Regions from separate parts of the Arthrobacter sp. B3I9 genome, predicted to be linked through region 3. Evidence: riboswitches for the same ligand, from Rfam matches in the RefSeq annotation. Region 3 holds a riboswitch; each other region holds the start of a gene.
The links. A riboswitch is a leader RNA that binds a small molecule or an ion and turns the genes downstream of it on or off. The one in region 3 is predicted to bind thiamine pyrophosphate.
Positions count from the first base shown of each region.

Region 1: it holds a riboswitch for thiamine pyrophosphate, as region 3 does, so the genes downstream of both, QFZ65_RS02715 (ECF transporter S component) here and QFZ65_RS09130 (bifunctional hydroxymethylpyrimidine kinase/phosphomethylpyrimidine kinase) in region 3, are expected to answer to the same signal.
Region 2: it holds a riboswitch for thiamine pyrophosphate, as region 3 does, so the genes downstream of both, thiO (glycine oxidase ThiO) here and QFZ65_RS09130 (bifunctional hydroxymethylpyrimidine kinase/phosphomethylpyrimidine kinase) in region 3, are expected to answer to the same signal.

Region 1 covers NZ_JAUSYO010000001.1:558,805-562,552, reverse strand. Annotated here, with positions in the region: gene QFZ65_RS02720 (ABC transporter ATP-binding protein) at 1-581, opposite strand, end outside; gene QFZ65_RS02715 (ECF transporter S component) at 628-1,260, opposite strand; TPP riboswitch at 1,328-1,467, opposite strand; gene QFZ65_RS02710 (GAF domain-containing SpoIIE family protein phosphatase) at 1,847-2,968, shown strand; gene QFZ65_RS02705 (DUF4235 domain-containing protein) at 3,083-3,346, shown strand; partial or broken gene mnhG (monovalent cation/H(+) antiporter subunit G) at 3,360-3,718, opposite strand.
Region 2 covers NZ_JAUSYO010000001.1:1,474,265-1,478,012, reverse strand. Annotated here, with positions in the region: gene QFZ65_RS07040 (thiazole synthase) at 1-353, opposite strand, end outside; gene thiS (sulfur carrier protein ThiS) at 359-595, opposite strand; gene thiO (glycine oxidase ThiO) at 592-1,863, opposite strand; TPP riboswitch at 1,912-2,045, opposite strand; gene thiE (thiamine phosphate synthase) at 2,072-2,767, shown strand; gene QFZ65_RS07020 (ferritin-like fold-containing protein) at 2,845-3,516, opposite strand; gene QFZ65_RS07015 (RNB domain-containing ribonuclease) at 3,558-3,748, shown strand, end outside.
Region 3 covers NZ_JAUSYO010000001.1:1,946,404-1,950,151, reverse strand. Annotated here, with positions in the region: gene rplU (50S ribosomal protein L21) at 53-361, opposite strand; partial or broken gene QFZ65_RS09130 (bifunctional hydroxymethylpyrimidine kinase/phosphomethylpyrimidine kinase) at 734-2,375, opposite strand; TPP riboswitch at 2,358-2,455, opposite strand; gene QFZ65_RS09125 (Rne/Rng family ribonuclease) at 2,598-3,748, opposite strand, start outside.

The sequences.
Region 1 (3,748 bases), 1.4 Mb from region 3:
TTGGCAGTGGGTTCGTCCAGCAGGATAAGACCTGGCCGCATTGCCAGGATCCCGGCCAAGGCCAGGCGCTGCTTCTGGCCGCCGGACAGGGCCGACGTCGGATGGTCCAGCGGCAGCCCGCCGAGCCCGACGTCGTCGAGCGCTTCCCGGACCCGGGGCCAGATCTCCGCCGGGGGCACCGACAGGTTTTCCGCGCCGAACGCGACGTCATCGCCGAGCCTGGAAAGCACCACCTGGGTCTCGGGGTCCTGCTGCACCAGCCCGGACCGGCCCCGCTGCGCCCGGGGCGCGGCACCGTCGATGTGCAGGATGCCGGTTTCGTCCGCATCGTCCACGGCGGCCCCGGCGGCCCCCGCGGAAGTGTCACCGGCGGCCCCGCCGGAATTGTCGCCGAGGACCCCCGCGAGGGCGTGGAGCAGCGTCGACTTGCCCGAGCCCGAGGGCCCCAGCAGCAGCACGCGTTCCCCGGGGTTGATGTCGAGGTCCAGGGCGTTAACAGCAGGCCGGGACCGGCCCGCGTGCCGCCAGCCCCAGCCCCGGGCGGCGACCCGGGCCGGCCGGACGTGGCTGGTGAAGGTCATAATCCGCGAGCCGTCCTCACTGGTCCCGTCAGGAGCATTGCCGTCTTCAGGAGAACACGGGCTCCGTGGCGGCCTTGCGGGAGGCGAACGAGCTCAGCACCCCGGTCTTCGCCAGGCCGCGGGTGGCGAGCCAGGAAAGCCCGCCGGCGATGACCGCACCGGAGATGGCCGTGAAGATGATGTAGGCAAGCTTGTCCCCGCCGGCATAGGCGATGTTCCAGCCCCAGGGCAGGAAGGAATCGTTGAGTCCGCAGAAGAGCCCGGCACCGGCACCGGCCAGCAGGGACGCGGGCAGATTGAACTTCCTGTAGACCAGGGCGGCAAACACCAGTTCCGCGCCGAGTCCCTGCAGGACGCCCGAGATCAGCACGGTCGTTCCGTACTGGGATCCCATGATCAGCTCACCGGTTGCGGCAACGGCCTCGCAGAAGAGGGCGGCCCCCGGCTTGCGGACAATGAGCATGCCCAGGACGGCGGGGATCATCCAGCCGCCCGCATAGAGGCCGGTCAGCGGCGGGTACAGCGCGTTGACCGGAGCCGAAATCAGGTTTGCGCCCTGGGACCAGGCCCAGAAGATGACGCCGCCGGCCACGGCGATCAGTGCGGCCACCACAATGTCCACGACGCGCCAGTTGTAGTTGCGCCGGGTGATGCCTTGATGGGTAGAAATGCCAGTCATGTCGTCCTCCTGAGGAACAGGAGGGGAGGGTACTCGGCCGGTCGCGGCTTCCGCCGCTCCGCCGGGCACTCTGAGAAGCTCGACTCCCTTGCGCCGGTACTAACCGGATCAGGTTCGAGGGTCTGCGGCTGTCCGCACTCTCAGCGCCCACCGATGGTCCCTGGATTCCTCCAGTTGGCCGACGGCGGCGCTCCCCTGTCGTATTTAAGATCACCCTTATGGGCGCTGTCAGTTTACACCCGGACGGCCGGGTTGCCTGCGGGTGGCCGTTCCAACGCCCGGGGCGCCGGGGGGGGGTTGGACGCTTGTTCAAAGCCGCCCTGGTCACAGAGCGGAGTGGTGCGCCGGCGGGGCCCCGATCGGCGGTAGGGTAGCCCTGACCGGCGTACTGCTGGTCGGCGCCGGCCTTTGTTATTTGAGTGTGGGTATGGTCGAGCGCTGAATGACACTGTGTGACCCAAAGACGGCCTGACCGTTCAGATGCGAAGGACTTATGACGACCACGGGCGACCGAACTCAACCTCAATTCGATGGGGTTGAAGCCCCGGAGTGGGCACGGTTGGAAGACGTGTCCAGAACGCGCCTTTTGGACACCCCTCCAGAGGAACGCTTTGACCGGATCACGCGGCTGGCCCAAGGGCTCTTTGGCGTCAGCGGGGCCAGTATTTGCCTTCTCGGCGAGAACCGGCAGTACCTGAAATCGTTCGTTGGTCCCCTCTCCCGCGAGTCGGAACGTCCCGGAACCTTCTGCACGGAGACGATTAAGTCCCCGAAAACGATGATCGTCGAAAACGCCCTTACCGACGAACGTTTCAAGCAGAGTCCGTTCGTGACGGGCTATCCCCACATCCAGTTCTACGCTGGTTGCCCCCTTACCGGGCCTGGCGGAACCCATGTCGGAGTGTTCTGCATCATCGACCAGTCGCCCAGGACGTTCAGTGCAGAACAGCAAAAGATTCTCGAGGACCTGACCGCGATCATCCAGCGGGAGATGAACCTCTCATGGGACATCGACAACGGCGCCCGCGTCCAACGCGCCCTGCTGCCAGCCACCCCCCTTGCTCCTGCAGGGTACTCGCTGGGCACCTGCTTCTACCCGGCATTCGGGCTCAGCGGAGACTTCTACGACCTCGGCACCACGCCGTCCGGGCTATTCCGGGTCACCGTCGGCGACGCCATGGGCAAGGGCATTGGGCCGGGACTTGTCGCCGGAACGGTCGGGGCCGCCTTCGCGCGCACCGGCTGGCATGCCGACCCGTCCCGCATCTTTGAGGATGTAGCGGAAAACCTCGATGAGACGCTGGCACGGCTTGGGTCCTACGCCACGGTCTTCCACGCGGCAATCGACCCGGTGACCGGTGTGGGCCGCTACGCGGATGCCGGCCAGGGACTGAGCTATATCCTGCGTGCCGACAACACCATCGAGCGCCTCTCCCCCACCGGTCCGCCTCTGGGACTGGTCCCCGGCCCGAATTGGGACACGCAGACCTTTACGCTGGACCCCGGGGACGCCATCCTGGTTCCGACGGACGGTCTCCTGGACCTGCACGGCGGCGATCTGGGCCGGCTCGCCGCCGCGATCGCTGACCTCCGGGGGGACGTCGATCCGGCCGCGGCCGTCAGGGAACTTTGCGACCGGCGGGGAAAGCGCGTCCTGCTCGACGACATCACGGCGGTCCTTCTCCGGCGAGACACCCAATCGGCCTGAGGCCGGCCGCCGGACTGCAGCTGCTCGGCGGCGCCGCGGCGGACGGCCATTCCGTCCGGGACAGGGACGCTAGGCTAGGAGAAGCCTTGTCCCATTCCTGAAGGAGTACGACGAATGAACATCTTCATCAAGCTGCTCGGCACCGGCATCAGCCTGCTCGCCGGGTTCGCGGGCACCAAGCTGGTCGACACCGTCTGGGAGAAGTCAACCGGCAACAAGCCCCCCAAAGGCCACGACGACGACGTCCCCACCACCCTGCGCTCGGCCCTGACCTTCGCGCTGATCTCGGCGTCGGTCAGTGCCGTCATCCAGGTCTTCGCCAACCGCGGCACCCAGCGCGCCATCACCCGTTTTGCCAAGACCCAGGACATCGTCTAGCCGGCACCCGGACCTACCGGCGGCGGCGTGCCTCGTCGTCGCCGTCGTCGGGAAACCCGGCGCCTGCGGCCTGCTGCACCACGGCCTCAAGCTCGTCTGCGCTGAGCAGTTCCGGGTGGAGGTGCTTGGTGCGGTAGCCGGCCCGGCCCACCATGTGGGCGGACACGGGGACCGTGAGCAGCTGGAAGATCCAGGCGACGACCAAGACCGCGGCCAGACCCACCAGGTGCGCAGCTGCAGCCCCACCGCGCAGAGCAGCAGGAAGAGCCCCAGCACCTGCGGCTTGGTCGCCGCGTGCATCCTGCTCATGAGGTCGGGGAATCGCAGCAGGCCGACGGCGGCAGCGAGGGACATCAGGGCACCCACCACCATGAACACCGCCGATACGGTGTCAATCACTGT
Region 2 (3,748 bases), 470 kb from region 3:
TCGGCAATGACCTCCAGCTTCACCCAGTCCGTTTCGAGGGCTTCGCGGGCCAGTTCGGCGGTCAGCACGGCGTCCCGGGCGGTGAAACAGCCCGCCGTGTTGGGCAGCACGCGGATATTGCTCTCAACCAGCAGCTGGAACAGGGATCCCGTCTCCGCAGGTGAATAGCGCCGCATGGCCACGGTGGTCAGTTCGGTGCCTGACGCCAGGAGGGCCGCCCCGAGGCCGTGGAGGCTCGGAGCCCCGCCGGTCCCCATGATCAGCCGTGACCCAAGCTGCACGCCGTCGACGACGAACGGGTCATCGGTTCCGGTGGACGCACCCGGAGCTGCGGTGAGTGTTGTTTCTTCCATGCTTTTCAGCCTCCCTGTACTGCCGTAACCAGCTCGATGTCGTCCCCGTCGGCGAGCGCCGTGCCGTGCCACTGGCTGCGGGGCACCACCCCTGCGTTGCGGGCGACGGCGATGCCCAGCCTTCCGCCGTCCGCGGACTGCCCGTTCGGGGCCAGCGTCCGCCCGGTGACCTGGGTGACCAGGGTGCTGACGGAGGCGCCGTCGGGGACTGTGTGCTCCACGCCGTTGAGTTTGATGTTCATGGTGTGTCCTTTCTAGTGTCTGTGTGGGCCCCGGGCTGCTGCGGGTTTGGGTTCTGGGCGGAGAACCTGTCCGGCCGGAAACGGCTCCAGCGGGCGTCCGCCCGGCCGTCCAGCAGCTGCCGGCAGATCCGCGCGGCCACGGGCGTCAGCAGGATCCCGTGCCGGAAGAAGCCGGTGGCGATGGTGAGTCCCGCAACGTCGCCCGCGCCGCCCGAGGCCCGGTCCGGAACGCGGCCCAGCAAGGGGGCGTTGTCCGGGGTGGCGGGCCGCGACCGGGCGGTGGCTTCCAGCAGTTCCAGCTCCGCGACGGCAGGCAGCAGTTGCTGCGCATCGCGCAGCAACTGATAGACGCCGCCGGCAGAGACTGCACCCGGGCCGGTCGCGGTCCGCTCCCCCGGGCCGTCTTCGCGCTGGGTGGCCCCGATCACCACCGTGCCGTCCTGCCGCGGCACAATGTACACCGGCACCCCGCGGACCAGCCCGCGCACGGTGGAGCCCAGCAGCGGCCGCAGCCGGACCGGCACCCGGAGCCGAAGGATGTCGCCGTGGACCGGGCGCAGCGGCAGCCGCAGCCCGGGCGGGAGCCCGCCCAGCCCGGCAGCACCCAGGCCGTTGGCCACGATCGTCTCCCCGGCGAGGAGCTCACCTCCGCCGGCCAGGCGAACGCCGCCGACCCGTCCGTCCTGCCAGAGCAGCCCTGTGGCGCGGCGCCGCAGGGCGTGGCTTCCGCCGTCGGCAGCCAGCAGCGCCGCGATCCGGGCCAGCAGGAGGCGGGGGTCCACCTGGTGGTCGGCGGGAATGTCGAAAGCACAGGAGATGCCAGGGCTCAGCAGGGGTTCGCGGGCGCGGGCTTCACGCACCGTCAGCGGCTCCACCGTGAGGCCACAGGCCCGCTGTACGGTCCGGAGGTCCGCTAGCGCCTGCCGGTCAGCCGCGTCGGCGCCGACCGCGAGGGTCGGCGTCGTGAGGTAACCGGTTCCGGGATCCCCGGCTTCCCCGGCCACGGGCTGGAGCTGCGTGGTGGGCTGGAGCTGCGCGGCGAAGCCGGGCCAGAGCCGGGAGGACTCGAGCATCAGCTCCAGCAGGCCCTCCTCCTGGTAGTGGAGTTCACTCACCGGGGCAAGCATGCCGGCCGCGGCCCAGCTGGCCCCGGTGCCGGGGGCGTCGTCGATCAGGGCCACTGTGCGGCCCGAGCGGCGCAGCTCCCAGGCGATGCCGTGCCCGACCAAGCCTCCGCCGATCACGGCAACGTCGTAATACTGCCCCATTTGCGCGTCTTCAGCGGCGGCGCTGGCATCTTTCAGTCCGGCTGTAGTGCCGATGACGGAATCCTTCCCTACGCCGGTACTAACCGGATCAGGTCAAGCGGTCGGCTCTGATGCCCTCTCAGCCCTGGGGCGCCGGGCGCCAATGGCGCACGGTGCAGCAACGGGCTCCCGCGGTATGGGCCCAGTCTAGAGGAACTAGGCTTGTGGCATGAGCCGGAACGACGTCCACACCACCGCCCGCCTGTATCTGTGCACCGATGCCCGCAAGGACCGCGGCGACTTCGAGGCCTTCATCAATGCCGCTTTCGCCGGCGGCGTCGACATCATCCAGCTGCGGGACAAGTCCTTGGAGGCCGCCGAGGAACTTGAGCTGCTCGAGGTCCTGCACCAGGCCGCGCACCGGCACGGCCGGCTCTGGGCGGTCAACGACCGGGCGGACCTGGCCGCCCTGTCCGGCGCGCCGGTGTTCCACATCGGACAAAAGGACATCACGCTGCCCGCCGCGAGGGGCTTCCTCGGCAAGGAGGCCGTCATCGGTCTCTCCACCCATAGCCCCGAACAGGTCGACGCCGCCATCGCCGCTTCCCCGGGCCGCAGCGGGCTGGACTACTTCTGCGTCGGACCCCTCTGGGCCACGCCCACCAAGCCGGGGCGCGCCGCCGTCGGGCTGGAGCTGGTCCGGTACGCCGCGGACGCGATCCGCCGCGCGGAGGAGGCCAGCATCGGCAAGGTGGACGGCGTGGTGCCCTGGTTCGCCATCGGCGGCATCGACCTGGGAAACGTGGAGCAGGTGGTGCAGGCAGGTGCCCGCCGCATCGTGGTGGTCCGCGCCATCACCGAGGCCGATGATCCCGAGGCCGCCGCCCGTGCCCTGCTCGCGGCCCTCGACGCCGCGGACGTCTAAAACCCGCGGACGTCTGACGCCGACCGGCGGACGCCGGCGGATGCAGGCAGGCCGCAGGCCGGCCTCTGGCGGGGCCGTTACCCGGCCAGCCCCAGCTGCGTCATCCGGAGTGAGTGACTGGCCGCGAGCTGGGCCGTCAGTTCCCTGACCAGCTCACGGAACGGCTCCCCGTCCAGTCCGGCCAGTCCGCTGAGGAACGCGTGCTCAAAGCTGACCCGCCGGGCCTGCGCCAGGACCTCCCCCAGCAGCCGCCTCGCCCACAGGGCAAGCCGCGAAGCCAGCCTGGGGTCATCCGCAAGGGCCGCCGTCAGCCGGTCCCGCAGCAGGGACGTGACCTCCTTGTCGGCCTGGATCCGTTCAGCCAGCTCCCGGGTCGGCGTGTCGACGTAGCCGGCGACGGCGCGGTAGAAGTCGGCGGAGACCGTGTCGATCACGTACGCCTTCATGAGCGCCTCAAACCAGTCGGCCGGACGGGTGCGCTGATGGAAGTGGTCCACGGAAGGCTGGAAGGGCAGCATGGCCACCTCCGGATCCCTGCCCATGTCATCCAGCCGTGCGCTGACCTGTTCGTAATGCTGGAATTCGATCACGGCGATCCTGCCCAGCACGGCGCGCTCATGCAGGGTGGGCGCGTAGCGGGCGTCGGAAGAGAGGCGTTCGAAGGCGGAGAGCTCGCCATAGGCCAGCACGCCCAGCAGATCCCCCACAAAGCTGTTGTAGCGGGCAGGATCAGCCGGTGATGTGCTCATGATCCAAGACTAATAGCGCATTTCGGGCTAACCTGATTTTCGTGTCCCATCATCGCCTGACCCCCAGCATCCACCGGCAGGAGAACCAGCTCGCCCTGGCGCTCACCGCGCTGCGCACCACGCTGGAGCTGCCCGGGCCGTTCCCCGAGGACGTGCTCCGGGAAGCGAAGGAGGCCGTGGACGCGCATGAGCTGCCGGAGCTTGATTTCACCCACATCGAGTTCGTGACCAT
Region 3 (3,748 bases):
TGCCTTCAAAAATTCTGGGGGATCTGCTGGAAACCTGAACAGTAACGAAGAGTTACTGGATACCCGTGATCTTGACCTTGGTCAATTCCTGACGGTGACCCTGGCGCTTCTTGTAACCGGTCTTGTTCTTGAACTTCTGGATGACGATCTTCGGACCACGGAGGTCTTCGAGGATCTCAGCCGTAACCGTTACCTTGGCCAGGTCCGCAGCAGCAGACATGACTTTGTCACCGTCTACCAGGAGCAGTGCGGGCAGCTCGAAGGTGCTGCCGGCTCCACCGGGGACGCGGTTCAGGGTAACGAAGTCTCCAACGGAAACCTTCTCTTGGCGGCCGCCTGCGCGGACAATCGCGTACACCACTGGGGAACTCACTTCTCTCGACGTTTATTACTAGATTTGCGTGCGGAACCTCGTCCAAGATTCTTGGCTGGCTCACGCTGTGCCTCAACGCCGGCGGGTCCCCCGGGGGAACCCATGAGCTATCCCGTGGTCATCCGCATCCGAATATCGGATGGAACGTCCTCAAGGTCATAACCCAAGTGTTGGCGTAAGCACCGAAGATCTAGACTACGCTAATTTTGCCTTCGGCCGCAAACGAGGCTGGCTCCGGACGGCCATGCGTGATGGACTTCACTCCGCCATGACTTCTCTTAGCCAGGACAGCGCATTCCTTCTGCAACGACTTCCGGAACCGTGCCCCACTATCGTACAGGCTGGCCGGCGCCTCGCGGCTCAGGCGTGGAGCCTCGGCGCGTCGAAGAAATCGACTTCGTAGCGTGCGGACTGCCGGAAGGACAAAGCCATGGCGCCACGTTCGCCGGCCGAGGCGCGGCGTGCTGCCAGATCCGCGATCTCGATAGCCTGCCGGGTGGCGGCGGCGAAGCCCTCGTCAGCGTAGGTCCGCAGCCAGTCCGCGTAGGGGTGATCTTCCGCGGCTCCGGCGGCCAGGAACTGCGCGTAAAGGGCCGCTCCGACCTCGGCGTAGAGCCAGAAGCACGGCAGGGCGGCGGCGACCAGCACCCCGTAGCTGCCGGACACCGAGGCGGCCAGCAGGTGGTCGACGTAGGACTTTGTCACCGGTCCCAGGGCCATATCGCCGGGCCGGGTGCTGAGCCAGCTCCGGTGCAGCTCGGATTCAACCTCCAGGCACTGCTGTGCGGAGCGTGCCCAGAAGAAGCTGTTCAGCCTCGGACGGTGCGAGGGCTGCCGCGCGGGCCAGCACCCGCGAGTAGCCGTTGAGGTAGAGGGCGTCCTGGGCCAGATAGTAGGCGAAATCCTTCTCCGGCAAAGTGCCGTCGGCGAGGCCCTGGATGAAGCCCAGGCCATAGATCTCCTCGAGGTACTCCGCCGCGCCGGCCCAGAGGGCGCTGACAAACTCCCCCTCGGCCATCTGGGTACCGTCCTGGCCGTGGCTTGCGGTCAGGTGCTGGACGTGGTGGAAGTGGTGGACGGGACCGTTGCCGGTGCCGACGTCCAGGCGGTTCGAGCTGCGCAGCGCCCCTTCAAGCCAGGGCTTCACCTCACGCAGCGCCGCTTCCCAGTCCCCCACCCGTGCCTGCACCGTCGCCAGCGCGGAGGAGAGCGAGCATCCGGTCCCGTGGCTGTTGCTGGTGGGCACCCGCCTGCCCGGCACCACGACGGTTTCCCGGCCCAGCAGTCCCCCGGTGTTGACAAGGGCATCCGGGCAGCCGCCGTCGTCGTGTCCGGGTTCGCCGTCGTCAGGGTTGTTCCCGCCAGCGCTGTCGAGGTGCCCGCCCTTCACCAGAACGGTGGTCCCGCTCAGGGCGGCGAGGCGTTTGCCCTGGTCCAGGGCCTCGGACCAGTCGGCCGCGACGGGTTCCCGGAGCAGCAGGGCCAGCTCGGCAAGGTTGGGCGTGATGAGGTCCGCGAGGGGCAGCAGGGTATGCAGGGCGGTCTCTGCAGCTTCGGCCAGCAGCCGGTCACCGCTGGTGGCCACCATCACCGGGTCCAGGACGACGACGCCGGGGCGGGCCTGTTCCAGCCACCGGCGGACGGCGTCGATCACGGCCGCGTCACCCAGCATGCCGATCTTGACGGCGTCGATGCTGATGTCCGCGCTCACGGCGTCCAGCTGGGCGGCCAGGAAGTCGGCAGGCGGAATATGGACCGCCGTGACACCCCGCGTGTTCTGCGCGGTGAGGGCGGTGATCGCCGCCATGCCGTAGCCGCCGTGCGCCGCGATGCTTTTCAGGTCGGCCTGGATCCCCGCGCCGCCGGAGGGATCCGAACCGGCGATAGCCAGTACCCGCGGGATCGCGGGCCCGGCCGGGTTCGGGACGGCAGGATTCGGGACGGCGGCATTCCGGGACGGCAGAAATGCGGATGGAAAGACAGCTGTTGCCACGATAGACATCCCTTCGCCGGTGCTAACCGGACAGGTTCAACGGGTCTGGATCTCAGCCGGCTCGATGCGCGGCACCCCGTGTCAGTCCTCCAGCCTAACCGCCCCACTTAACAAACAGCGGGTGCGGCCCGGACTTCGGCCGATTACGACGCCGTGTCCGGACCGCACCCGCGGCCACGCTCAGTTGTTCCACCGGTCTCCCGGGCGATAACTTCCCCTTATAGCTGCGGGCTACAGCTCCGACGCCGGCACGCCGACGCCGAGAATGATCGGCTCGTTCGCCGGGGCCGGCTTGACCGCCGCCGTGTCCGGGGACGTTGCGGGAACCTTGGCCTCGTGCAGGGACCCGGCTGCTGCCCCGGACGGGGCAGCCTGGCGCTGTTCAACGGATGTCTCGTTGGCGGCACCCTGGGCGCGGCTGGCGCTCCGGTTCCGGCGGACACGCCGCCCGCGTGAGGTTCCGGACTCGGCGTCTGCCCGTGCCGGTGCCTGGGCCTGAGCCGGGGCCGGTGCCTGCTCGCGCGCCGGCGCCTGGGCCGGTGCCTCCGTTGCCGGCACCTGCTCGGCTGCAGGCTTGCTTTCCTCGCTGTCGCCCAGGTGGGCGAAAGCCTCGGTCAGCAGGTCAAGGGTGAGCGCAGGTGCCGCCGACTCATCGGCATGCTCCACGTACGGCAACACCACCTGCTCGCCGCCAAAGGTGAGCACTGCAGCGGGACGTCCGGCTGCTTCTTCCGCTGCGGCCAGCTGCCGGGCGGACTCGGCGGCGGACTGGCGGGTCTCTGCCTTCCTGGCCTCAGCCTCGTGCGAAGCAGCTTCCCCCTCGTGCAGGTGGGCCGCGTGGGCTGCCGCCGCAATGTTGGCGAGGGCTGCACGGGTCGCTTCCGCCTTCGCGTGACGCTCGGCCTCCGTGGGCTCCGGGTGGAAAGCCGCCGGTGCGGACGGCGCTATCTCCGGTCCGCCCTGGCCGCCCTTGCCGCGGCGGCGGCCCTTGCGCTCGGTCCGGACAGGCGGCTGGGTCTCGGTGCGGGGCACGTAGTGCTCGGCAGCGACCACGTTGGCGCGGCGGTGTTCCACCGGCTCGTCGTGCGTGACAATGCCGCGGCCGGCACAGACTTCGCACTGCTCGCCGAAGACTTCGAGAAGCCCGGTACCCATCCGCTTGCGCGTCATCTGCACGAGCCCCAGCGAGGTCACTTCGGCCACCTGGTGCTTGGTCCGGTCGCGGCCGAGGCATTCCACCATGCGGCGCAGCACGAGGTCGCGGTTGGATTCCAGCACCATGTCGATGAAGTCGATGACGATGATGCCGCCGATGTCGCGGAGCCGGAGCTGCCGGACGACTTCCTCGGCCGCTTCCAGGTTGTTCTTGGTGACGGTTTCCT